Solitalea canadensis DSM 3403: one gene and its partners. The protein of the gene in region 2 interacts with the protein of the main gene of each other region in a pairwise test. Links are inferred from orthologs where the notes say so. Each region holds a gene or a part of one and is shown on either strand. Other genes may lie near its edges.

Region 1 (8,344 bases), 4.2 Mb from region 2 along the record:
ATGTTTATAAGGTGGAAAAATAGAATCAAACTTATAACATCATTAGTCAGCAATAGTTTTGCTGCATTCACAGAATTTCGAATTACAAAGTTCAACCTCAACTTAAATCTTTATTTTACCATAATATCAATAAATCAATGCTACGAATTGACCACATAGGAGTTGCCGTTAAAGACCTTCAGTCTTCCACTAAGTTATTTGAACAACTTTTAGGAACACCGAGCTATAAAACAGAATCAGTTGCCTCAGAAAAGGTTACTACTGAGTTTTTTGAGATAGGAGAGAGTAAAATTGAGTTATTGTTGGCGGAAAGTGAGGATAGTCCCATCGCAAAGTTTATTGAAAAACGGGGAGAAGGCATTCATCACATTGCTTTTGAAGTGGAAAATATTGAGAACGAAATTGAAAGACTTAAAAATGAAGGATTTCAGTTTATTGCCGATCATCCTAAAAAAGGAGCTGACAATAAATTGATTTGTTTTCTGCACCCAAAATCAACGAATGGTGTGTTGGTTGAATTATGTCAAAGTATTTACTAATTAATCCAAAATAAAACTCGCCGCCCTGCCGTTTAGTTCTATATAACTATAATAGAAGTTGCTGTTCTCATAGTAGAACTGTAACTTAAATCTAAATTTTACCCACGTTGATCTGGAAATTAAAATCGTTTGAGGAGCTGAATGTAAATGAGCTGTATGCAGTTATTCAATTGCGTGAAGATGTATTTATTGTTGAACAAAACTGCCCGTTTTTAGATTGTGATGGCAAAGACCCGCAATGCTGGCATTTAATGGGTTGGGCTGATGGTAAATTGGCAGCGTATACACGGATTGTACCCCCTGGAGTTATTTTTGATACTGCCTCAATTGGTCGTGTGGTAACTAGCAGAGAATTTAGAAGACATGGAATCGGAAAAGAATTGATGGAAAAGTCAATTGAAGAAGCCGAAAACTTAGGTTATAAAAACCTGACCATAGGAGCTCAATATTATCTGTTAAAGTTCTACCAAAGCTTCGGCTTTAAGGAGTTTGGTGAAATTTACCTGGAGGATGGAATTGAACATGTGCATATGAAGAGATGATTTTTTAGTCCGTGGTCCATAGTCCATAGCTTGACGTCTGAATTACTGTATAAATAAAAACTTAAGTAATATACTATGGACTATGGTCTATCGACTATGGACACTATTAAGAAAAGTAAATATAATTTGCACATCATATTGCAAAGTTCTATATTTGCACCTCATTTAAAAATTAAGTGCGAAAATGAAAGCTGATATCCACCCAAAAAATTATAGATTAGTAGTGTTCAAGGATATGTCGTGCGATTACGCATTCCTTACTAAATCAACTGTTGATACTAGAGATACCATCGTTTGGGAAGATGGAAATGAATATCCATTAGTAAAATTAGAGATCTCTGACAAATCTCACCCGTTCTATACTGGTAAGATGAAGTTAGTAGATACTGCAGGTCGTATCGATAAATTCAAAAACCGTTACGCTAAAAAATAGTTCCGGTTTACATGATATAAAAAAGTCCACTAATAGTATTGGTGGACTTTTTTTATTTTTGAAGTGTCCCGTCCTGAAATAGCGATACACAAAAAAAGAATCGTTATGGAAACCAAGCATTATGAGAAACGAAGTCAACGAGATTACAGTATGTCGTTTAAGCTTCAAGTCGTACAGGAAGTAGAACAAGGAGAGTTATCCACCACAGGGGCCCAGCGTAAGTATGGAATCCAGGCCCGTTCCACCATAGTGAATTGGTTACGAAAATATGGTAACTTGGACTGGGAAAATCAAACACCTTCGAATATGCCTAAAACCCCGGAGCAAAAGATTCTGGAACTTGAGGCCAAGGTAAAACTGCTGGAGAAACAGAAAGCCACCCTGGAGCGTCAAGCCTATGTAGCTGACAAGAAAGTGATCATTTTCGATATGATGATCGATCTTGCTGAACAGGAATATAAAATCGACATCCGAAAAAACTTACCACCCGAACAATCGATCGATTTAAAGAACAAAACCAAGAAACCTTAGTGTTTTCCTGTCATTTGTTCGGGATAGACAGACAGGTTTATTACCGTAAACTCAAAAGAAAGGCCATCAAACAACATAAGGCAATGAAAGTGATGAATCTGGTAAGGAGCAAACTAATGCACATGCCCAGGCTGGGCGGAAAGAAGTTGTACTGTTTATTGAAGGAAGACCTAAAAGCGCTAAAAATAGGGCGAGACAAGCTTTTTGACATCCTTAGGGCTAACCATTTACTAGTGCCTCCTAAGCGGAGCTATCTGGTTACTACCAATTCGCATCATCGGTTCAGGAAGCATTCCAATCTTATTGCAGAGATGGAAATTCATCGACCCGAGCAGGTATGGGTGTCAGACATTACTTACATTGGCAAACGAGATAAGCCTTGTTACCTGAGCTTGGTTACCGATGCTTATTCAAAGAAAATAATGGGTTATTATGTAGCCGACAACCTGAATGCGGAAAGCAGTTTACAAGCATTGAAAATGGCTATTAAACAACGAGTGTATAAAACAGCACCCTTGATCCATCATTCAGACCGAGGGCTTCAATACTGTGCCCAGGACTATCAACATGAATTGATCAGTAATAAGATAAAATGCAGCATGACCCAGCATTCCGACCCGTATGAGAATGCTGTTGCTGAACGGGTAAACGGTATATTAAAACAGGAATTTAGGATTGATACTCATTATCTGGACTTAAAGACAATGAAAACTATTGTAAAAGAGTCTATTGATATTTATAACAATCAACGTCCGCATTATTCCAATTTTATGCATACGCCTAATCAGATGCACCAGCAAAATGAAATTAAAATGAGAACCTATAAAACAAAAACTAGCAGCAAACTTGAATTTGCTGCTAGCTAAAATTGTACTTTTATTTACCTTTAATCCTGTATCATTATTCCAGGACTAGACAAAGAATGCGAAACTACATATTGTTCGACGATGATACTCATCATCGCTTACGGCCTTTGACATTCACCCGTCCGGTATCTGAAATTCGGCTTGGGATATTAACCATCCGCCAAAAATGGGAGCTTTATTTAAAAACTACCGTTTCGTATAAAACAGAAGTCCATTTACAAGAAAAATACCCGATAGTTCTTAGCTCAGAGAATGTATTTATAAATGCTTCCTTTTTACCTGATGAAGCTATAACAGAGCAGATTAATAAGCTTAAACCGAATGAAGCAATTAAAGCAGGTGGTAAGCTGATTGCTGTTTGTCTTGCAGAAACATCATCTGACTTCAACCATACTCTTTATTTAAATAGCGCCGCCGAAATACAGTTAACGTCATTGTCTATTAATTACCCTGAGCATATTTTTCTGTTTAATAAACAAGCGCTGATTGATGATTTTACCCTGATAACTAAGGGGCGAATTTCAGCTGCTGTTCCGGAAGGAACGCGGGTGTTAGGAGATAGTTTGTTTATTGAAGAAGGTGCAAACGTTAATTTGGCTACCATTAATACGCAAACAGGTCCGGTTTACATTGGGAAAAATGCAGAAATAATGGAAGGTGCACTTATCAGAGGACCTTTTGCTGCCTGTGACGGGGCGGTTGTTAAAATGGGCGCAAAGATCTATGGAGCAACTACCTTGGGGCCCAATTCGGTTGTTGGAGGCGAGGTAAAGAATTGTGTAATAATTGGCAACTCAAATAAAGGGCACGAAGGTTACTTAGGAGATTCTGTAATAGGAGAGTGGTGTAATTTAGGGGCAGATACTAATAATTCTAACCTAAAAAATAATTTCGGATCTGTTAAAGTTTGGAATTATGCGGATGCTGATTTTCGTGATACTCAACTGCAAAAATATGGTGTTATTATGGGCGACCATTCCAAAACATCAATAAATACAATGTTAAATACCGGTTCGGTAATTGGGGTGGGATGTAGTATTGCAACAACAGGTTTTCCTCCTAAATTTGTTCCCGATTTTACATGGCATCAGAACGAAGTTTACTCTGTTTTTCAGTTGGAAAAGTTTTGGAAAACCGCTTTAGAAATGATGAAAACGAAAAAAACTGAGTTTAATGACGAAGAAAAGCGTATACTTGAATACGTTTATTCAATAAGTAGAAAAGGCTATTGATTAGTCTTAATTTGCTGATATATAGCTGATAAAAAAGATTCCTCTTCGGAATAAGTTAACACGAAAACACACAAACTATTTTAAATACAAATGAGAAAGAAAATCGTTGCAGGAAACTGGAAGATGAATAACGATTTACAGGAATCGTTGAAATTATTTTCTGAAGTAGCCAATATGGTTAAAGATGAAGTAAGTAATGACGCAGAAATTATTGTTTCAGCCCCGTTTACTAATATTTATGCGCTAGATCAGTGGAAAAATGGGTCTGATATTCACGATAAAATCAAATTATCTGGTCAGAACTGTTGTTGGGAAGAGTCGGGTGCTTATACCGGAGAAGTTTCTGCAAAAATGTTGAAATCTATCGGAGCTGAATATGTTATTATCGGCCACTCTGAACGTCGTCAGTACTTTGCTGAAACGAATGCGTTGCTAGCTAAAAAAGTAGATTTAGCTTTGAAACATGAGTTAATTCCGATCTTCTGTATTGGTGAAACTTTGCAGGAGCGTGAGAAAAATATCCACTTGGATCTTATTAAAAACCAACTTCAAGAAGGTTTATTTCACTTAATTAAAAGTGTAGTAAAAACAGTAGTTATTGCTTATGAACCAGTTTGGGCTATTGGAACAGGATTAACTGCAACTCCTGAGCAGGCTCAGGAAATTCATGCATTTATCCGTCAGTTAATTGTAGAAGGTTACGACGAAGAAACTGCAAATGAAGTAAGTATTTTATATGGTGGAAGCTGTAATCCTTCAAATGCAGCATCTTTATTTTCACAAAAGGATATTGATGGTGGATTAATCGGCGGTGCCTCTTTGAAATCACGCGATTTTACAGATATTATCAAAACTTTTAATTCTTAGTTCTTTTTTGTTTCTTGTATCACTGATTCATTTCATGTTTAATGCTGTGGATCAGTGATTTTTTTATTTAAATGCGCTCTGTGTTTCATGAATTATTACGAATTAGTATTTACCGTAGTTGACCCTGAAGGGTTTGTAAAAGATCTACTTATCGCCAGTTTATCAGAAATTGGTTTCGACACTTTTGAAGATACCGAATCAGGTTTTAAAGCCTACATCCAGGCTGAACAGTTTAATGAGCATCTGGTTAGCGAACAGTTATCGGATTATAAAGATCAGTTCAATTTTTCTTACGAAACCAACCTTATTCCACATAAAAACTGGAATGAAGTGTGGGAAAATAATTTTGAACCTGTAATCGTTGCCGACAAGCTGTACATCCGTGCAACTTTTCATCCTGCGCGTGCTGAGTTTCCTATGGAGATTGTTATCGACCCTAAAATGGCTTTCGGTACCGGTCATCATGAAACGACCTATTTAATGTCGGAGTTCTTGTTACAGACAGAAGTAGAAGGCAAAAAAGTGCTTGATATGGGATGTGGATCGGGTATTTTGGCTATTCTGGCTTCAAAACTGGGTGCTGAGGATTTACTTGCAGTAGATATTGATCCTATCTGTGTGAGCAGTAGTATTGAAAATGCCCAACTAAACGAGGTTGACAACATGAAAACAGGGTTAGGTGATATCGATCAGGTAAATGATACTGGTTTCGATCTAATTTTGGCTAACATCAATCGTAATATCTTATTAAATCATATGTCGCATTATGCTGCTATGCTGGCTGATGAAGGAGAGCTGATTATGAGTGGCTTTTATGAGACTCCCGATCTGGCAATCATTCAGGAAGAAGCTGCTAAATATGATTTGAAATATATCAGTCATTATACCCGTAATAATTGGGTTGCAGCAAAATTTGTAAAGTAGTTGCAAATAAGATTGCCGGTTGGATAAACTTTTGATTATGTCCCAATTAATTAATCTGACTGAAGAAAATATTTGCAACGAGCATATCTGCTGTGCAATTAGCGATAAGAAATGTGCTAAAGGCTACGAATTAAAAAAGGAATGGCTGAAAACACAATTTGAAAAGGGGTATCGTTTTCAAAAGGTTGATGTAAGGGGAAAGGTGTTTATTGAATACATTCCAATTGAAGAGTCGTGGTTGCCATTTGATGGACAAAATTTTATGGTGATCAATTGTTTTTGGGTATCAGGGCAGTTTAAAGGTCAAGGGTACGGTAAGCAATTGTTGGAGCAGTGTTTTAAAGATGCTGTTGCTATGGACGGGGTTATTGCTATTACAGGTGATAAGAAGAGAGGCTTCATGAGTGATCCGACATTCTTTAAACACATGGGCTTTGAGATTATCGATGAAGCTCCTCCTTTTTTTAAGTTATGGGGAATCAGATTCAATCAAAATGCTGATTACCCTAAATTTAAAGAAACTGCCAGAAAAGGTTCTTGTTCAAATACGGAAGGGATTACAGCTTACTATTCTGATACGTGCCCGTTTACTGACTATTACATTGGTCAGGAGCTTCAGAAATACGCTAAGAAAACAAATACACCTATTCAAATCATTAAAATTGATAGTAAAGAAAAGGGGCATCAGATGCCTATTCCATGGATTATCAGCAGTATTTTTTATAAAGGTGAGTTGATAACATTGGAAATGAAACCGGAGAAACATCTGGATAAACTTATCGGAACATCGCATTCTTAAATTATTACCATGATACAAACCGTAAAATCAATTTTCGTCAGAGATCTTCAAAAACTAAAAACAGAAATTGAATCTTATCAGCAAGAGAAAAATATCTGGTTGGTACGGGATAATATTGCTAACTCTGCAGGGAATCTTTGCTTACACCTGGTGGGTAATCTTAATCATTTTATTGGTGCTACATTGGGAAATAGCGGTTATATTAGAAATCGTGAGCTGGAGTTTTCACTAAAAGATGTTCCTCGCACAGCGTTGATTAGTAAGATTGAAGGCACGATTAAGGCTGTTGAAAACGGTTTAGATCAAGTTGCTGATGAACAATTGCAAATGGATTATCCGATTATTGTTTTTAGTGAAAAAACGAGTACGGAGTTTATGCTTTTTCATCTGTTAACACATTTGTCTTATCACCTCGGACAAATAAATTACCATCGAAGATTATTGGATAAATAATTTCTATCAGAATTTTTAACGAATGGATTGTACCAAACCGAATATAATCCGATTTTCGTTTTCTCAATAGCTCAACAATTACATGAACGTACATTTTATTTCAATTGGCGGAAGTGCAATGCACAATCTGGCCATTGCATTACATAAAAAGGGATATAAGGTTACCGGATCAGATGATGAGGTTTTTGAACCTTCAAAGTCTCGTTTAGCAAAACACGGATTGTTGCCAGAAAGTATCGGGTGGAATCCGGAGAATATTCACTCCGAGCTAGATGCTGTTATTTTAGGTATGCATGCCCGCGCCGATAACCCTGAGTTGATCAAGGCAAAGGAGTTGGGACTTAAAATCTATTCTTATCCTGAATATATTTATGAACAATCAAAAGACAAAACACGTGTGGTAATTGGTGGTAGTCATGGTAAAACAACCATTACTGCAATGATTCTTCATGTATTGCATCAATGTAATGTTGATTGTGATTATTTGGTTGGTGCACAATTGGCCGGTTTTGATACCATGGTTCGTATTACCAAAGATGCTCCGGTAATAATTATTGAGGGCGATGAATACTTGTCGTCACCGATCGATCGTCGCCCGAAGTTTCATTTGTATAAAGCCAATTTGGCAATTTTAAGCGGTATTGCCTGGGATCACATTAATGTATTTCCAACTTTTGAGAACTATGTTGAGCAGTTCAAAATCTTTTTGGACACTATTGAGCCTAAAGGCTTTTTAGCTTATTGTGAGTTGGACGCTGAATTAAAAAAACTAGTTCAAAGCTATCCGAATACTCATTTTGAAACAGTTGGGTATGGCTTGCCTAAATTTAAGGTAGAGAATGGAGTTACAACTTTGTTAACTGCGGACGGTGATGTTGCAATAGAGGTTTTTGGCGAACATAACCTGATGAATATGAATGGTGCCCGTTTAATCTGTAATAAATTGGGCGTTTCGGATGTCGAATTCTATAAAGCAATCGCAAGTTTTAAGGGGGCTTCAAAACGTTTGGAGCTGGTGGCTAAAAATGATCAAACTGCAGTATATAAAGATTTTGCCCACTCTCCTTCGAAGTTAAAGGCCACCACAGCAGCAATGAAGGCTCAGTTTCCGGAGCGAAAATTAATCGCAGCAATGGAATTGCATACGTTCAGTAGCTT
Region 2 (8,145 bases):
TAAGTACTGAATCATTGATCCCTATTTTCGGATCTGAGAAAACGACTTATTACAGAAATAAAATGGAATATACTTTTTCCAATAAGCGTTGGCTTACGGAAGAAGACATGCAAAATGCAGCTAACTTAGAACAGGATGCACTAGGATTTCATGTTCCTTTGCGCTTTGATAAGATCATCGATATTCAGCATTGTTATTTGCAGCAAGATCCTTCTAATGAAATTAGAAATGCGATTCGTGCTTATGCACTTGAAAATCAATTGTCGTTCTATGATTTGAAGGAGCATAAAGGACAACTACGTAACCTGATCATCCGTACGGCAAGTACAGGCGAATTGATGATAATTGTGGTGTTTGCGCATGCAAGTAAATCTGTTATTAATACAATGATGGATTATGTTGCAGATCGATTCCCGCAGATTACTTCATTATCTTATGTGGTTAATCAAAAAAAGAACGATACCATTTTTGACCAAAATGTGGTTACCTATAAAGGCCGTGACCATATTTTTGAAGAAATGGAAGGGATTAAATTTAAAATTTCTCCCAAATCATTCTATCAAACTAACTCTGAGCAGGCTTATAACCTATATAAGATAACCCGCGATTTTGCCGACTTTAAAGGCGACGAATTGGTATACGATCTTTATACCGGGGCAGGGACAATTGCTAATTTTGTTGCAAAGAAAGTAAAGCAAGTTGTGGGTGTTGAGTATGTTCCGGAAGCGATAGAGGATGCTAAGATCAATTCTGAAATCAATGGAATTGATAATACATTATTTTATGCAGGAGATATGAAAGATGTTTTAAATGCAGATTTCATTGCTCAGCATGGAAAACCCAATGTTGTTATCTCTGATCCGCCTAGAGCTGGAATGCATGCAGATGTTGTGGCGCGCATCAACGAAATGGAACCAGAGAAAATCGTGTATGTTAGCTGTAATCCGGCTACGCAAGCAAGAGACTTGGCACTGTTGAATGAAAAGTATGAAGTAGTGAAAATTCAACCGGTTGATATGTTCCCGCAAACAATTCACGTGGAGAATGTTGTTTTACTAAGAAAAAGATAAGAGGTCACGCAAAGCCGCAATGGTTTATGCCCTTGCCGTCTTTACAAGTGATACTTTTCCTTTTACTATGGAAATATAAAATTCTGATTAGAAGGAGAATGTTGTTTTACTAAAAAAGATAAGGTGTAACACACAGAGATGAAAACAATCAGCGTAATCATTCAATGGAATCTGTGTAATCCTAATAAATAGTTATGGAGTTAGAAAATTCTGATCAGCCGCAAAAAGGTCCTAGTCCTTTGGTGAGCTTGGAAAAAGACCTTAAGTTATACAATGAATCAATCAGAGAAGTTGCTGCGGATATTTTGGAAGCAAAACTTTCTGATTACCCGATCTTCGTTGCTCATCAACATGAGGTGAGCCTTGGTCAGATGATTTTAAACAGTAAGGAACTTAAAACAAGCTGGAATATAAATGCCGCTACTTTAGAAGAGTTCATTGAAAAGAACGTAATTGCAAAAGAACGTGAGGAATATTTTGTAAATAATTATAAAGATCCGGAAGCGTATATGTGTTTGTTTGTCATAGTACCTGAAGGAGCCAATTTTGTTTTTTATCCATACAAGTAATTATTAATGTGTAAACTTTAAATGCTCTTTTTTGCCCATTAAATATTTACCATTATTTTTAACTCTTTGATTTTGCCCATGAGTACAAAAATTAAGATACTGGATAAAAAACAGATCCAGCAAAAGATAGATCGTATTGCATATCAAATTTTGGAAGACAATTTCGAAGAAAAAGAAATTGTTTTGGCCGGTATCATTCCCCGTGGGAATACACTTGCCGAGCGATTAAAGAAGAAAATCGAATCGATAGGCGAGTTAAAGGTTAAACTGGTAAATATTGAATTGAAGAAGGATAGCAGTTCGTTAGAGGCCAAGACTGATGTTGCAATTGAAGAGTGTATTGATAAAGTGATAGTGGTGGTAGACGATGTGCTGAATAGCGGGCGGACATTAGTTTATGGTTTGGGTATTTTTCTGAATATTCCAACCAAAAAAGTAAGGACGGTTGTATTGGTAGATAGAAGCCATAAATTATTCCCAATCCATACAGATTTTGTAGGTCTGGAGCTTTCTACCGTAGCCCAAGAACATATTGATGTTGTGTTGGGTGTTGAAGGACAGGAGGATGCGGTGTATTTGGTGTAAGGAAAATGGCTAATACGTTCTCTCAATTATTTGTTCATGTAATTTTTACCGTAAAAGGCCGTGCTAATCTAATTCATGAGTCTTTCAGAGAAAAGGTTGAAAAGTATATAGCGGGGATTGTTTCTAATAAGAAACAGAAGTTATATGCTATTTATTGCATGCCAGATCATGTACATATATTGATAAGCATATCCCCCTCTGCTACTATTTCTGACTTGGTGCGAGATATAAAATCGGCGTCATCTTCCTTCATATCATTAAATAAATGGGTTGTTGGCAAATTTAGTTGGCAGGAAGGATTTGGTGCTTTCTCTTATTCAAAATCGCAGGTAGATAAGGTAGTCAATTATATTATCAAGCAGCCAGAACATCATAAACACCAATCGTTTAAAGATGAATATTTAGAGTTATTACGAAGGTTTGATGTTTCCTATAATGAAGAATACCTTTTCGATTGGGTAGAATCCTGAATACGTCAAGTGTCACTCCTCCGGAGCTAAATCAAGGTAAAGCTATTGCACTATTAAGGTTTGGCTTCTCTGAAGCTTGCTCCAATGGAGTTCAATAAATTAGACAATAGAAGTCTACTCTGAAAGGCCATGCCTTAGTAGCTATTTATTAGCCTCTTAGCTGCCAAAGTCAACTTTTCTTAGATTTGCTCCGAATGGAGCTCATACTTAGGAGGCTTATGGATTAATTAAATAATAGTTTGAGCCCCGGAGGGGCGGAACAGTAGGTAGAATCAAAAATTAGATAATCCTTTTTACCCTTATGAATAATTATAATTTTACTGTAGTTGAACGTTTTATGCGTTATGTACAGGTTGATACCCAAAGTGATGGCAGTTCAACTGCTTCACCGACCACTGAAAAGCAGAAAGATTTAAGCAAAATATTAGTTCAGGAGTTGCAAGCCATGGGCGTTGCTGATGCTCATCTTGATGATTTCGGCTATGTATATGCAACGATTCCGGCTAATACCGAAAAGAAAGTTCCCGTTATTTGTTTCTGTTCGCATGTGGATACTTCTCCGGATTGTAGTGGGAAAAATGTAAAGCCAATTATTCATAAGAATTACCAAGGACAAGATCTTGTTTTGCCTGATGATAATACCCAGGTTATTAAAATGGTTGATCATCCGGATCTAAAAGATCAGATTGGAAATGATATTATTACAGCTAGCGGAACCACATTATTAGGCGCCGACAATAAAGCTGGTGTTGCGGAAATTATGGATGCTGCCAATTATTGGATGGCGCATCCGGAAGTAAAACATGGTCAGATTCGTATTTTATTTACTCCCGATGAAGAAGTTGGTCGCGGTGTAAATAATGTCGATATGAAAAAACTTGCAGCAGATTTTGGTTACACGATTGATGGCGAAACCTTAGGCTCATTGGAAAATGAAACTTTCTCGGCAGATGGTTTAAAGATTACCATTTATGGAGTGAGTGCTCACCCCGGTTTTGCAAAAGGTAAAATGGAAAGTGCTATCAAAATTGCTTCAGAAATTGTTGCAGCTCTGCCAAAAGATCATTTGTCACCTGAAACTACTGAAGGAAAAGAAGGTTTTGTTCATCCTGTAGGTATCCAGGGAAATGTGGAAGAAGCAAGTGTTTCCTTTATCATTCGCGATCATATTACTGCAAATCTTGCTAAACACGAGGATGTAGTTAAACAAATTGCTGAAAAAGTGATAGCTAATTACCCGTTCTCAAAATTCGAGATCAAGATCAGTGAACAATACAGAAACTTTAAGGAAGTGTTGGATCAGCATCCTCAAGTAATAGAATATGCATTAGAAGGTATTAAGCGTAGTGGTATGGAGCCAAAATTACAAAGTATTAGAGGAGGAACAGATGGTTCTCGCTTATCATTTATGGGCTTGCCTTGTCCGAATGTATTTGCAGGTGAACATGCATTTCACTCAAAACATGAATGGGCATCTGTACAGGACATGCAAAAGGCGGTAGAGACGATTGTTAATATTGCAAGCGTGTGGGAGGAAAAAATTTAGCCTAATTTGGGAATTTGAGGATTTAGGAATTTGAAAATAGTTCATTCCTAAATCCTCAAAAATTCATCAGTAATTCCAATTTTTCAATTGTTCCATATAGCAAAGGCGAATTCTCAAATTTCCCAAATTATCTTATTTCCTTTCTATCCATCCCAGTGCTAACCTGATTTTGTGGTATTCCACTTCTCCTCTTAAAAAATCAAAAATATCTTTTAGCTTATCACTTCCGGTTGCTTTATGCGCTAAGCGAACTCGTTCAATCTCGTCTAAACTTACGAATTGTAATAGGTCGATGTTATCTCCTTTAATATATAAGGCCGAAATGTGCGAAAACACTGTTTGAAGTGAAAGTTTCCGGTTCGCAGCTACTTCTTCAGGCGTGAAATTCTTATTTAACAGGTAAAGCGTTTCCTTAAATGTATCTCCTTTTGTTCTGGAGCCACTCCCATTTCGGTTAATATGATTGGTAATTAATTCAATGAACTGAGTGCCATATTTCTCCATTTTTCGTTGACCGATACCCGAAATAGATAACAAGGCATTTTCAGTCTGTGGCTTTTCAGCAACCATTTGCCGCAATGAAGCATCGGTAAAGATTGAATAAGCAGGAACTTTTTCTTTTTCCGCAAATTCTCGCCGCAGTCGGCGTAATGCTTCAAATAATTTATCGTCTGTGGTTTCAACAACTGGTGTTATATCATCTAATGGAATTGTCTGTGTTTTCTTAACCTCTCTGACTACTGGATAAACAAGGTCAGCTGTTTTCTTTCCGAATAATATTTCCTTACCAAGTTCAGTTGATTTTAAGCTAAAGCCTTCATCGTAAGCCATCTCAATGATGCCCAGATTGAGCATTTGCATGATAAATTGCTGCCAGTGATTAAAACTTAAATCGCTTCCTGCTCCATAGGTCTTAATTTTATCAAAGCCCTTTTCAAGGACTTCGGCTTTGTGCGAACCCCTTAAAACATCGATAAGCATTGTTATTCCAACAGATTCATTCATCCTCAATAAGGCAGATAATGCTTTTTGCACTAACAATGTGCCATCGAAATGCTTTCGGGGATTTTTGCATACATCACAATTTCCGCAACTATCTTCAAAGTTTTCTCCAAAATAATTAATCAGAATCTTTCTTCGACAAATATCGGCTTCCGCAAATTGTTGAATCCGTTTAAGCTTCTCCAGGTTAAGTTCACGTTGCTGACTTTGTTCGGCAAATTGGGTTAGTAAAACAATGTCAACTAAATTATAATAGAGAATGGTTTCACTTTCAAGTCCATCACGACCTGCTCGTCCAATTTCCTGGTAATAACCTTCAATGTTTTTAGGTAAATTATAGTGAATTACCCAACGAACATTTGATTTGTCGATTCCCATTCCAAAAGCCACTGTTGCACATACAACCTGAACCCGATCATTGATAAAATCTTCCTGGGTTTCATTACGGTCATCAGCACTCATTCCGGCATGATAAGCTGCTGCGTTTACCTGATGTTCGCGAAGCTTTTCGGCCAACTCTTCCGTGGTTTTTCGGCTTAGGCAATAAATAATTCCTGATTGGTTGGGTTTAGAGTGAATAAACTGAACGATCTCCTGGTCTTTTTGACGCGTTTTAATCCCTGTCTTTACTTCTAAATTTAAATTAGGCCGATCAAAAGAGGCAACAAATGTAGCCGGCTTATGCAAATTTAACTGCCTTATAATATCTTTTCGGGTAACCCTGTCGGCAGTAGCTGTTAATGCTACAATTGGTACATCCGAAAATCGTTCTTTTAAAATACTTAGCTGAGTATACTCAGGACGAAAATCATGCCCCCACGAAGAGATGCAATGAGCCTCATCAATTGCTAATAATTGAATATTAAAACGACCAAGCATTGGTATGCTCGATTTTAATTTTTCGGGTGATAAGTATAATAACTTAATATTTCCGTTAATACAATCTTCAATAACCACTTCCTCTTCTTCGAAACTCTGGCTACTGTTTAGATAGGCAGCTCCAATACCATTTATGCGCAATGCATCTACCTGGTCTTTCATTAACGAAATCAACGGAGAGATGACAACGCACAATCCATCTAAAAGTAATGCAGGTACCTGAAAACAAATGGACTTTCCTCCACCTGTGGGCATTAATACTAACGTGTCTTTTTTATCGAGAATGGATTGGATGATATTTCTTTGTAAAGGACGGAATTCATCATATCCGAAATATTCTTTTAGAACAGACTGGGCTGCTGTAATCATGGCGCAAAAATAGATTTTTAGGTAGAAACTACGGCGCCAAGATAGTCTTTTGTTTTTAGTTTTTGCTAATTAAATTAGCAATTATTTCGGGGTGCACATTTAAACCATCGACTATAAAATGAGCTTTTTTATAATGTATATCTCTGGCTTCCAGTCGCTCTTCAATGAATTTAATCAGGTCATCGCCTTTTAAATCTTTAATTAAAGGGCGTTGTTCTTTGGCATTTTCTAAACGAGTAGCTAATGCTTTTGGCGAAAGTTGAAGATAGATGGTTTGACCATTTTTATTCATCCAGTCCATATTGTCATGGAAACAAGGTGCCCCGCCACCTGTTGAGAGTACGTAGTTTTCTGGAAAAGGATGTGTTTGAAGAATATCCTTTTCCAACTCTCGGAACTTTATTTCACCATGTGTTGCAAAATACTCGCCAACAGTACCTCCTGTAATTTCTTCAATTAAATGATCAAGGTCGAAAAAAGGATAATTAAGGTTTTTTGCCAATTTCTTACCAAAGGTGGTTTTTCCGGCCCCCATAAAACCAATAAGGAAAACTTTCATATTATCTTACCCTCACTCTCGGATCGAGTACTCCGTAAAGTATATCGACCAAAATATTTAATACTACAAAGAAGAACCCACAGAACAGAATGGAGCCCATAACAACAGGGAAATCAGCTAGACCTAATGCATCAACAGTTGCTTTGCCTAATCCATTATAGCCAAAGATATATTCGATGAAAAACGAACCCGCTATAAGTGATGCAAACCAACCCGAAATAGCAGTAACAACCGGGTTAAGTGCATTTCTTAAGGCATGCTTCACCACAACAGTATAATTGTTCAATCCTTTGGCTCGTGCCGTACGGATATAATCCATAGAAAGTACATCAAGCATAGCACTACGGGTTAGCTGAACAATAATTGCCAATGGACGCAGACCAAGGGTAATCATGGGTAGCCAAAGGTTTTTTAGTGTAAGCACTTCCCCTTTAAACGGATCGAAATTATGTAAACTGCCCGACATGTTTAGGCCGGTGTAATCACTTAAAACAAAGCCAAAAAGCCATGCGATAATAATCCCTGCAAAAAATGAAGGTGCTGATATACCAATAATTGAGAAACCGAGCGAAGCTTTATCAATCCAACTATCTTTTTTTATTGCAGATATTACTCCCAATGCAATTCCAATAATAGAAGCAAAAAGCATGGACGTAAAAGCTAAAATCAATGTATTGGGAATGGTTTCCCGCAGGATTTCAGAAACTTCTTTTTTGGTTTGATAGGAACGACGCAGATAAGGCATTTTAATCGCCAAAACTTCATCTTTACCAACCGGAATGAGTTGTTGATAATGATATTTTGCTCTCGAAACCGAATCTGTGCCATGAATTCCAATAGGAGAAACATCATTCAGAAATAATGCGAACTGAACAGGCATGGGCTTGTCAAGACCTAGTTCTTTCCGAACGGCTTCTAATGACTGTACATCTGAACGCTGTCCCATTGTCATACGTGCCGGATCTGCCGGTAATATATTGAACAGAAAGAATACAGAAACTACAATTCCTAAAAGAACAAGTAATCCGTAAAATGTCTTATTGAGTATATATGAAAGCATTAATAATGTACTTGGCGCCGAATTTAATGAAAATAT
Region 3 (8,297 bases), 4.3 Mb from region 2 along the record:
AATAAAACCGTTTTTAACTAAAACATCAGCCGTAAATTGTTTGCCTTCATTTACAACAGTCGCATTCTTTATAAGGATAGAACTCATGGCGCAAAGGTAAAAAGATTTGAGATAAGAGAAGTGAGAAATGAGATGTGGATTTGAGACCCAATTACTTCTGTGTTGTGTAGTATCTCGTGTTCCAAATCTGAAATCTAACAGCTAACAAAAAATAAATGCTAATTTTGCGGCATGTCCAAAACTTTCGAGGATTTTCAGTTTAACCGCCAGATTTTGAATGCAATTGAAGAATCGGGTTATACTACTCCAACATTAATACAACAAAAAGCGATCACACCCATTTTGTCAGGAAATGACTTGATGGGGATTGCGCAAACGGGAACTGGTAAAACAGCTGCCTATGTATTGCCAATGGTGATGAAGCTAAAGTATGCACAGGGAAACGATCCTCGTGCATTGATTTTAGTTCCAACGCGTGAGCTTGCTTTGCAAGTGCTTGAAGCAACTCAAATTTTAGCAAAATATACTGATTTACGTATCACTGCAATTTTCGGTGGACTTGGTCCAAAAACGCAAATTGAAACGATAAAGAATGGTGTGGATGTGCTAATTGCTACTCCGGGTCGTTTTATGGAGATTTATCTGAAAGGTGATCTTGTGGTAAAACACCTGAATTATTTCGTAATTGATGAGGCCGATAAAATGATGGATATGGGGTTTATTCCTCAAATTCATAAAATATTGGAGGTAATTCCACGTAAACGTCAGAATTTGTTGTTTTCGGCAACCATGTCGCAACGAGTGGAAAATTTAGCGGGTGATTTCTTAAAGTTTCCTACCAAAGTAGAAGTAACGCAACAGGCAACTCCGGCAGAAACGGTGACCCAAGTGCTGTACTACGTTCCAAATATTAAAACCAAGGTTAACCTGATGATGCATTTATTGCAGAATCAGGAAGAGGTAAGTAAGCTGATCGTATTTTGTAAAACAAAAACAACAGCAGACAGTATTTCAAAATATCTTGTACGACAATATGGAGAAGAACAGGTAAGAGTAATACATGCTAATAAAGGGCAAAATTCTCGCATCAATGCCATTAATCAGTTCAAGAATGATGATATCCGGATTTTAGTTGCAACTGATGTGGCTGCACGTGGTTTGGATGTATCGGATGTGAGTCATGTTATCAATTTTGATGTTCCGCTAATTTATGAAGATTATGTTCATCGAATAGGGCGGACCGGGCGTGCTAACAAAACAGGAGATGCGATCACTTTTTGTACGGATGCGGAGAAGATGCACATCGAAAAAATTCAAAAACTGATCCGTCAGCAGATTCCTGTTGCCGACATCCCTTCAGGTATTAAGGTGGCGGAAACTCCTTACGACGAACGTCAAACGATGGCGCGAGAAATAGACGAACAAAAACGTAAGGCAGATCCAACCTTTAAGGGTGCCTTTCACGAAAAGAAAAACCCGTTTGCGAAGAAAGCAGAAAAAACAAAAAAGGAACAAAAACGTTCCTATACCGATCCTAAAAGTAAAGAAGCTCGTTTTGGGCCAAAGAAAAAAGGGAAGGGTAAGCGATAATAATTGCACATAATCAGTGTAATCAAACAATAAAATAATCGGTGTAATCCAAAAAATAAATAATGAAAAAAGCAGAAATTAAGTTAGCCATCGAATTAGATGATCAAAATATTCCGGAAACGATAACGTGGGAATCAACTGATAATGAAAAGAAAGAAGCGGTTCCGGCAAAAGCGTTTATGTTGGCTATCTGGGATCACAATTATCAAAATACATTAAAAATTGATTTGTGGACTAAAGAAATGCCTGTTGATGAAATGAAACGTTTCTTCTATGAAACATTAATGACCATGGGAGATACTTTTCAGCGTGCTACAGGTGAAACTGCTATTGTAGAAGATCTTCGTGATTATTGTGCTCACTTTGCTGAGAAAATGGAAGTGACTAAACAGTCATAATTGTAAAAATATTAGTGCAAGAAAGGCGTAATTCTTTGATAAGACATTACGCCTTTCTTATTTATCATTGCTGAACCGATTTAAATAGTGTTTAAATAAATATTCTACCGTTAAACAAATTTGCCTAAATAGTTGTTTAATTGCTTTTTCTTTAACTTCATTTATCTTTGCAACCAATTAGGCAATTAAAACATCTATAGCCTTAAACAAGTAATGCATTATTAATTACAGTTTAAGCAACAAACCAATTTCGTCTATCAATTACTAATTACATAAATGAAAAAACAATTATTTGTATTAACTGCCGCTGCAATTGTAGCATTATCGGCATGTAAAAAAAGCAATAACGGCAGTAATGAAACTCCTGACGACTTCTCTCTTCCTTATTCAAACCTACCTGTTGAAGAGCAAAAGAAAGGCCTTGAGAAATCTGGAATTAACTTTATTGATCAAATTACTGAACTTCCAAGTGTTGAGGCGGTTGATGTTATCGAGCATTTAGCAAGTTTAAATAGTCCAACAATTGGTGAAAACTCATTAACTAAATTGGTTAGCGCGGTGTTGGCTGCTAAACAAAAGCAATATGATAAAGTAATGGAAGAAACAGGTGGAGTACCCGTTGATCCGGCTGAAACTACTGCTTTATCTGAACTTTTCGGTGTTTATAACTGGAACGCTCAGACAGCTGACTGGGATAAAGTTGCTGCAACAGACCGATTGGAGTTAAATTTTCCAGCATCTCCAAATGCAACTGGTAACAATGCGAAGTTTGTAATGACTTACAAATCTTCAGGTATTTATTTTGTGGATGGAAGCGATAAAACTGAATTGCCATCGGAAGTTAATGGTAAATTAACGGTTGGTACCAAAGAATTATTGACTTATAAATCAACTGCAGCTTATAAAGCTGATGCAACTCCAACTGCAACCAGCTCAACATTAACACTTGGTGCTTATGTTGTTTCTGTTTCAGCAAGCAATAATGGTGCAGTAGCTGCAAGCGATTTCAGTATTAAGAAAAATGATAAAGTATTGATCGCAAGTTCCTCTAAAGTTGATGGAAATACCGGTTCAATTAGTGGTAATGAATCAGCCGATGAAATCGTAAATAATGCTAATACTTCGTTCCAGGTAATGAACTTAAAAATTGCAGGTAAAGTGGATGTAAAAGCACTTTCTAAAGTTGAGAACAATACACAAAATGAGGCAGCTGCTAAAAAGTATGCTGAGGCAGTAAATGCGAACAGTGCATTAGTAGCTATTAATACGGATGATAATACTGTTTTTGCTAAAGTTAAATGCTATGCTAAACAAGGTGTTGAGATTTCTTATGAATGGGATGGTACAAACTGGTATGCTAAAGAAACTAAAGTTTGGAAACCTGCATTTAAATTACAATTCAAAGATGGCTCTTTAATGGAAGTTGGAACCTACTTCGAAACCGGTTTCGATAACTTTATTGATAAAGTGAATGAATTTGTAGAGAAATTCTAATCATTGATAAAAACTATAAAAAGGCCTGTTTGAATGCTCAAACAGGCCTTTTTATAGTATATGACGAGGTAAGTTGCTCCAGAGGAGCATATACTAAAAGTATTTACTCATATTTGCTTCAACTATCTGTATTGTATCACTCCGATATCGATTATTTCAATAAAAAAGTGAAATCATCAGCCTTGTCAAGCTCCTTAATTTCTTCATTCTTTTTGAAGAGGCGAACTGATTTTTGACCTTCTAAACGAATGGTATTATTCTCTATATAAAACATACAACCTTCCCTTAACCCTGCAACATATTTATCAGGATTAGCGGTTACATATTCAAGTATTCGTTGCTCCCTGGTTTCTCCTGCATGATTATCAGGGTGACTATCTAAATAATGAGGGTTGATTTGAAAAGGGATCAGGTTTAAGGCATTAAATGACTGCGGTTGAACAATAGGCATGTCATTAGTAGTGCAGATTGTCGGACAGGTAACATTTGTTCCTGCACTCCAACCTATATAAGGGGTACCTGATTTAACTTTTTGTCTGATGGCCTCTATCAAGCCCAGCTCTTGCATGTTTTTTAATAAATGAAAGGTATTTCCTCCTCCAATTACGATTGCTGAGGCGACTTCTACAGCTTGCACCGGATCAGGGCTTGTATGAACCGATGTTACCTTAACGTTAAACTCCGAAAATCGTTCCTGCACTTTACGTTGATACTCCTCATATGAAAACGTTACTGCAGCAAACGGGATGAAAAGCACCTCGTTTACGCTATGCTTTTTTAGAAAATCAGCAATAAAGCTTTTTGGATATTCCAGGTATTTTTCTCCTGCATTAGTAGAATTGCTGAGTAAAAGAAGATTAAGCATGATAAAAATAATAAGGTTTTGGTACCGCGAACTTACGGAGTAGAATTTTAAATTGAAGCTTAATTTACTACTACTTATTTAGTGGTTTTGCAATTAGTTGATAAACAGAACTTCCATAACCGCACCAGATGCCCAATGCAGGTCCCTCAATATTAGTAGGGATATCAGCAACCGAACCTGCAAATGGGTTTCCCTTGTTTAGTTGTTGTTCATGGTATTTATTCCAAAACAAATAACCTTTTTCCGGGAGGGTGCTAAGCTTTACAAAAACGGTGTCGCCAATTGGGTAAAATACCTGTGTTTTATTTTGAAGGTAGGAGTCGGGTCCCCTGTTTATTTGTATTCTGGTGCTTTTTCCATTAAAATAATGGTCGTCCATAGCTGAACGTAAGGTTGGAATAAATTTCTTATTGGTACTTTTTATTAGCGTTGAAATTCGATAATAGTTCTTTTCTGCAGCGTTATCCGTAAATTTAACATTGAGTTGTGCAACCGTATCAATGTTAGGAACAGCTTCAAACCACACGTCATCAAATTCAACCGGAGCAGGAATGGTTGTTTCAGACTTTAGCGTAATTCCTGCATACTCAACGGTTAATGTGTATCGTTTCCCGATTTCACCCTTTAATTCATTGCCTTGGTAAATAAAGGGAGGGAAATAATTATTGTTGATTTTTCCGGTGAGTACTTCTGTTTTTTCTCCGTCGCTAACCGTAACTTTTGCCCATCTGATCATGAGTTCCTTTAAAGTAGCTGAATCGAGGGTAGAGAAGAACGGAGCATTATGTGTTAATAGCACCACCGGGTAATCATCGTTTTCTATCCATCCTTCAACAACAAATTTCGGACTATAATTGGGGGTGTCGTCATACAAATTACTGGCACATCCGCAGATAAAACAGCTGAATAATAAAAAGTATACTAGAATTGCAGAACGTTTCATGGTATTAAAATTTAAAGTTCCAAGCTACTGATGGCAGCATTCGCAGCAAAGAAACCGGTTGCTTGGTGATCTGTACTTTGTATTTTTCTAAATCTCCTTTGGCAATAAAGAAAACATACATTGGATTATCCTGGTTGTAGGCATTGTAGATTGAAAAATCAAGACTGCTTTGGAATCGCTTAGAGCTCTTTAGCTGGTATTTTGCTGAAATATCTAACCGATGATAGTCTGGCATTCTGAATGAATTATACGGTCCATATTCATTTACAATATTACCGTCGATAATATAACGAGCAATAGGAAGTGTAAATGCATTTCCGGTATTGTAGGTAAAGGAGGCAGATAAATCCCATTTTTTATTGATGTTGTAAATAGCGACCAAAGAAGCATCATGACGGCGGTCGTATTTTGCGGCAAACCGCTCTCCATTATTTATTCCATCAAACTGCCGGTCTGTTTTTGAAAGCGTATAACTCAACCAACCTGAAATCTTCCCTTTTTTCTTTCGTATCTGGAACTCAGCACCCATCGAGCGACCTGATCCGAAGAGTAGATTAGTGTCGAAATTGGAATTGTCAATCAGATTAAACAGACTCTGATTTAACTCAACCTGACCTGCCATTGATCGATAATAGAGTTCAACAGCACCTTCATAATTATTATGAAATAGGTTTCTATAATATCCACCTGAATACTGATAACCTGTTTGGTTAGGGATGTTTTTAGAGGAAGAAACCCAGAAGTCGGATGGGAAGTTAACTGCCGAAACGGTTAGTAAATGGATAAACTGATTCCTTTTTTCAAACGAAAGCTTAACTGATGATTGATCATTCAATAGGTAACGCAGTGTAAATCGTGGCTCTACTACATTGAACTGTTTAATTAATTTGTTAGAAGCAAAAAGGGTAGTGTCAGTTTGATTATTGCCAACCGATTGAACCAAGGAATAGGGGCCTAAGTGCCTATAATTGGTAAACCTTAATCCTCCGTTTATTGATAATTTATCAGATAGTTCGAAATCATCCTCTATAAAAACGGCTGCTTCGTGTGTGTAATAACGATTTACAGGTCCGGTTTCAAATTTGGTGTCGCCAGAAATGATCTCAGGTTTGTTAGGAAGCAAGTTGTGATAAGTGTATTGAATACCTGCACTCAACTGGTGCCGGTTAAGTGTATATCTAAGTAGGTTTTTATAGTAAAGATCAGTAATTCCCGAAGTAAATTTCCCACTATAAGCATCCTGTGAGGCACTGAAATCTAATTGATAATTACTGTAACCGATGAGCTGATTAAGATTAGTTTTATCATTAAACTGATGCGACCATGAAAGAGCTGCTGCATCATTTCCCCAATACATCGAATTTTGCATGTTGATGTTGGTTAAACCCAAACCAAAATCGTCTCGTCCCGAATACGCAGTAAATGACAATAAATCTTTACCGGAAAGTTTCGAAACAAAATTCAGATTAAGGTCGTGAAAATCGTACTTAGGATTTTTAAGTAATTTTTGTCCTGATCCTAGTTGGTTGTATACGGGCCAAACAGTAAGATTTAAAAATGTTTGACGAACTGCTACATTTAAATAAGTTGAGGACGAAAACGGTATAGCTGCAGCTACTTTACCATAAATTAATCCAACAGTACCGCTTATGGTAGTTTTTTCGGGGACAGACTTAAACGTATTTACTTTTAAAACCGACGATAAGCTTCCGCCATACTGTGCAGAAACACCTGATTTCATCAAGCTGATATTGTCAAAGCCATCGCTGTTAAAAACGGAAAAGAAACCGAGTAAGTGCGATGGGTTATAAATCTGGGCATCATTGTATAAAATAAGGTTTTGTCCGGATGACCCACCACGAACATATAAGCCTGAATTTGCTTCACCACCGTTTCCGATACCAGGCATTAATTTTAATGTCCGCATGGGATCTGCCTCTCCCAAAAAAGTTGGCAACTTTTTGAGTTCTTTTTTACTCATTTCTATTACACCGGTTTGAACCTGTGACACTGCATTACCAGTCGTGTTTGCATGCACTTCCACTTCTTTAGTTTCAATAACTAGTTTTTTTAGACGGACGACTATACTTGTGTCATTTGTAACAGTTAACGTAAATTGAAGGGGTTGGTAAGCCAAATGATTAGCGGTAAATTGATGTTTGTGGTTTGAAATCAGCGTAGTTTTAAATTCGCCTTTGTTACCAGAGGTTAATTTAATAGCGCCTATTGTAATGGAAACATTAGAAATAATCATCCCATTTTCTTCATCTATTACAACACCACTCACACTGCTTTTAGTTTGTGCAAATAGTTGAAGGCCCAGAAAAGATAAAATAAGGGCAATGGTTATTGGTTTAAACATTAAGAAAAGGTAGCGTCAATACATATACAAAGTAAAACGACCTTGTTCTTAAAGAGCAAGATCGTTTATATTAGATTTCAAAACTATAAAAATTTAGCATGCAATTACTTTCAATTTTTTCAACAACACATCCATTTGTTCATCCGTAAAATCTAGATGTGTTACAAAACGTATTTGTTGTTTACCTGGTGAACTGCATAAAACTCCGTTTTCCTTCATTTTAGCAATAAACACGCTTTCAGTAACAGTATCAATTAACTCAAAAACAACAATATTAGTTTCAACAGGTAAAATGCTTTTAACAAAGCCACAATGTTGGAGACATTCTTCAATTGCTTTAGCTCGTTGGTGATCTTCTGTCAGTCGGTTAACATGATGATCTAATGCATAGATACCGGCAGCTGCTAGAAATCCGGCCTGACGCCAGCCTCCTCCCATTACTTTACGGATACGTTTAGCTTTTTCTATAAATGAGTGAGTGCCCAACAAAACCGACCCCACCGGTGTTCCCAATCCTTTCGAAAGACAGATTGAAATGCCATCAAAACAATTACCTACATCGGCAGTTGAATATCCTTTGGCTATAATTGCATTAAAAATGCGAGCTCCATCGAGGTGCAAGAACAGATTGTTTTCTTTGCACGT

Evidence for each region.
Region 1: the proteins of pepT (region 2) and tpiA interact in binary tests that used the Escherichia coli proteins (3 or more experiments, as listed by UniProt). The link is inferred for Solitalea canadensis DSM 3403 from one-to-one orthologs.
Region 3: the proteins of pepT (region 2) and pepE interact in binary tests that used the Escherichia coli proteins (3 or more experiments, as listed by UniProt). The link is inferred for Solitalea canadensis DSM 3403 from one-to-one orthologs.

Annotation. Positions count from the first base shown.
Region 1 is NC_017770.1:960,195-968,538, forward strand. Bases 3,135-6,121 are described here. They hold tpiA (triose-phosphate isomerase), read left to right. Parts: upstream 3,135-4,233; coding sequence 4,234-5,010; downstream 5,011-6,121. Other genes in these bases: SOLCA_RS03835 (putative sugar nucleotidyl transferase), read left to right, coding at 3,135-4,143; prmA (50S ribosomal protein L11 methyltransferase), read left to right, coding at 5,098-5,934; SOLCA_RS03850 (N-acetyltransferase), read left to right, coding at 5,972-6,121. Also shown: mce (methylmalonyl-CoA epimerase), read left to right, coding at 138-539; SOLCA_RS03815 (GNAT family N-acetyltransferase), read left to right, coding at 647-1,081; SOLCA_RS03820 (type B 50S ribosomal protein L31), read left to right, coding at 1,266-1,514; SOLCA_RS23895 (helix-turn-helix domain-containing protein), read left to right, coding at 1,620-2,045; SOLCA_RS03830 (IS3 family transposase), read left to right, coding at 2,045-2,911; more of SOLCA_RS03835, read left to right, coding at 2,968-3,134; more of SOLCA_RS03850, read left to right, coding at 6,122-6,733; SOLCA_RS03855 (DUF1572 family protein), read left to right, coding at 6,743-7,186; SOLCA_RS03860 (UDP-N-acetylmuramate--L-alanine ligase), read left to right, coding at 7,269-8,344. UniProt on the Escherichia coli protein: Involved in the gluconeogenesis. Catalyzes stereospecifically the conversion of dihydroxyacetone phosphate (DHAP) to D-glyceraldehyde-3-phosphate (G3P).
Region 2 is NC_017770.1:5,114,562-5,122,706, forward strand. Bases 2,330-5,117 are described here. They hold pepT (peptidase T), read left to right. Parts: upstream 2,330-2,995; coding sequence 2,996-4,240; downstream 4,241-5,117. Other genes in these bases: tnpA (IS200/IS605 family transposase), read left to right, coding at 2,330-2,694; recQ (DNA helicase RecQ), read right to left, coding at 4,373-5,117. Also shown: 23S rRNA (uracil(1939)-C(5))-methyltransferase RlmD, read left to right, coding at 1-1,070; SOLCA_RS21610 (hypothetical protein), read left to right, coding at 1,265-1,639; SOLCA_RS21615 (phosphoribosyltransferase family protein), read left to right, coding at 1,718-2,224; more of tnpA, read left to right, coding at 2,230-2,329; more of recQ, read right to left, coding at 5,118-6,490; SOLCA_RS21635 (shikimate kinase), read right to left, coding at 6,546-7,049; SOLCA_RS21640 (ABC transporter permease), read right to left, coding at 7,051-8,109. UniProt on the Escherichia coli protein: Cleaves the N-terminal amino acid of tripeptides.
Region 3 is NC_017770.1:845,877-854,173, forward strand. The notes cover bases 2,491-5,430. They hold pepE (dipeptidase PepE), read right to left. Parts: upstream 4,348-5,430; coding sequence 3,634-4,347; downstream 2,491-3,633. Other genes in these bases: SOLCA_RS03440 (hypothetical protein), read left to right, coding at 2,491-3,482; SOLCA_RS03450 (DUF4249 domain-containing protein), read right to left, coding at 4,418-5,290; SOLCA_RS03455 (TonB-dependent receptor), read right to left, coding at 5,295-5,430. Outside these bases: SOLCA_RS03425 (dihydroorotase), read right to left, coding at 1-87; SOLCA_RS03430 (DEAD/DEAH box helicase), read left to right, coding at 232-1,590; gliding motility protein GldC, read left to right, coding at 1,653-1,988; more of SOLCA_RS03440, read left to right, coding at 2,265-2,490; more of SOLCA_RS03455, read right to left, coding at 5,431-7,652; SOLCA_RS03460 (threonine aldolase family protein), read right to left, coding at 7,746-8,297. UniProt on the Escherichia coli protein: Hydrolyzes dipeptides containing N-terminal aspartate residues. May play a role in allowing the cell to use peptide aspartate to spare carbon otherwise required for the synthesis of the aspartate family of amino acids.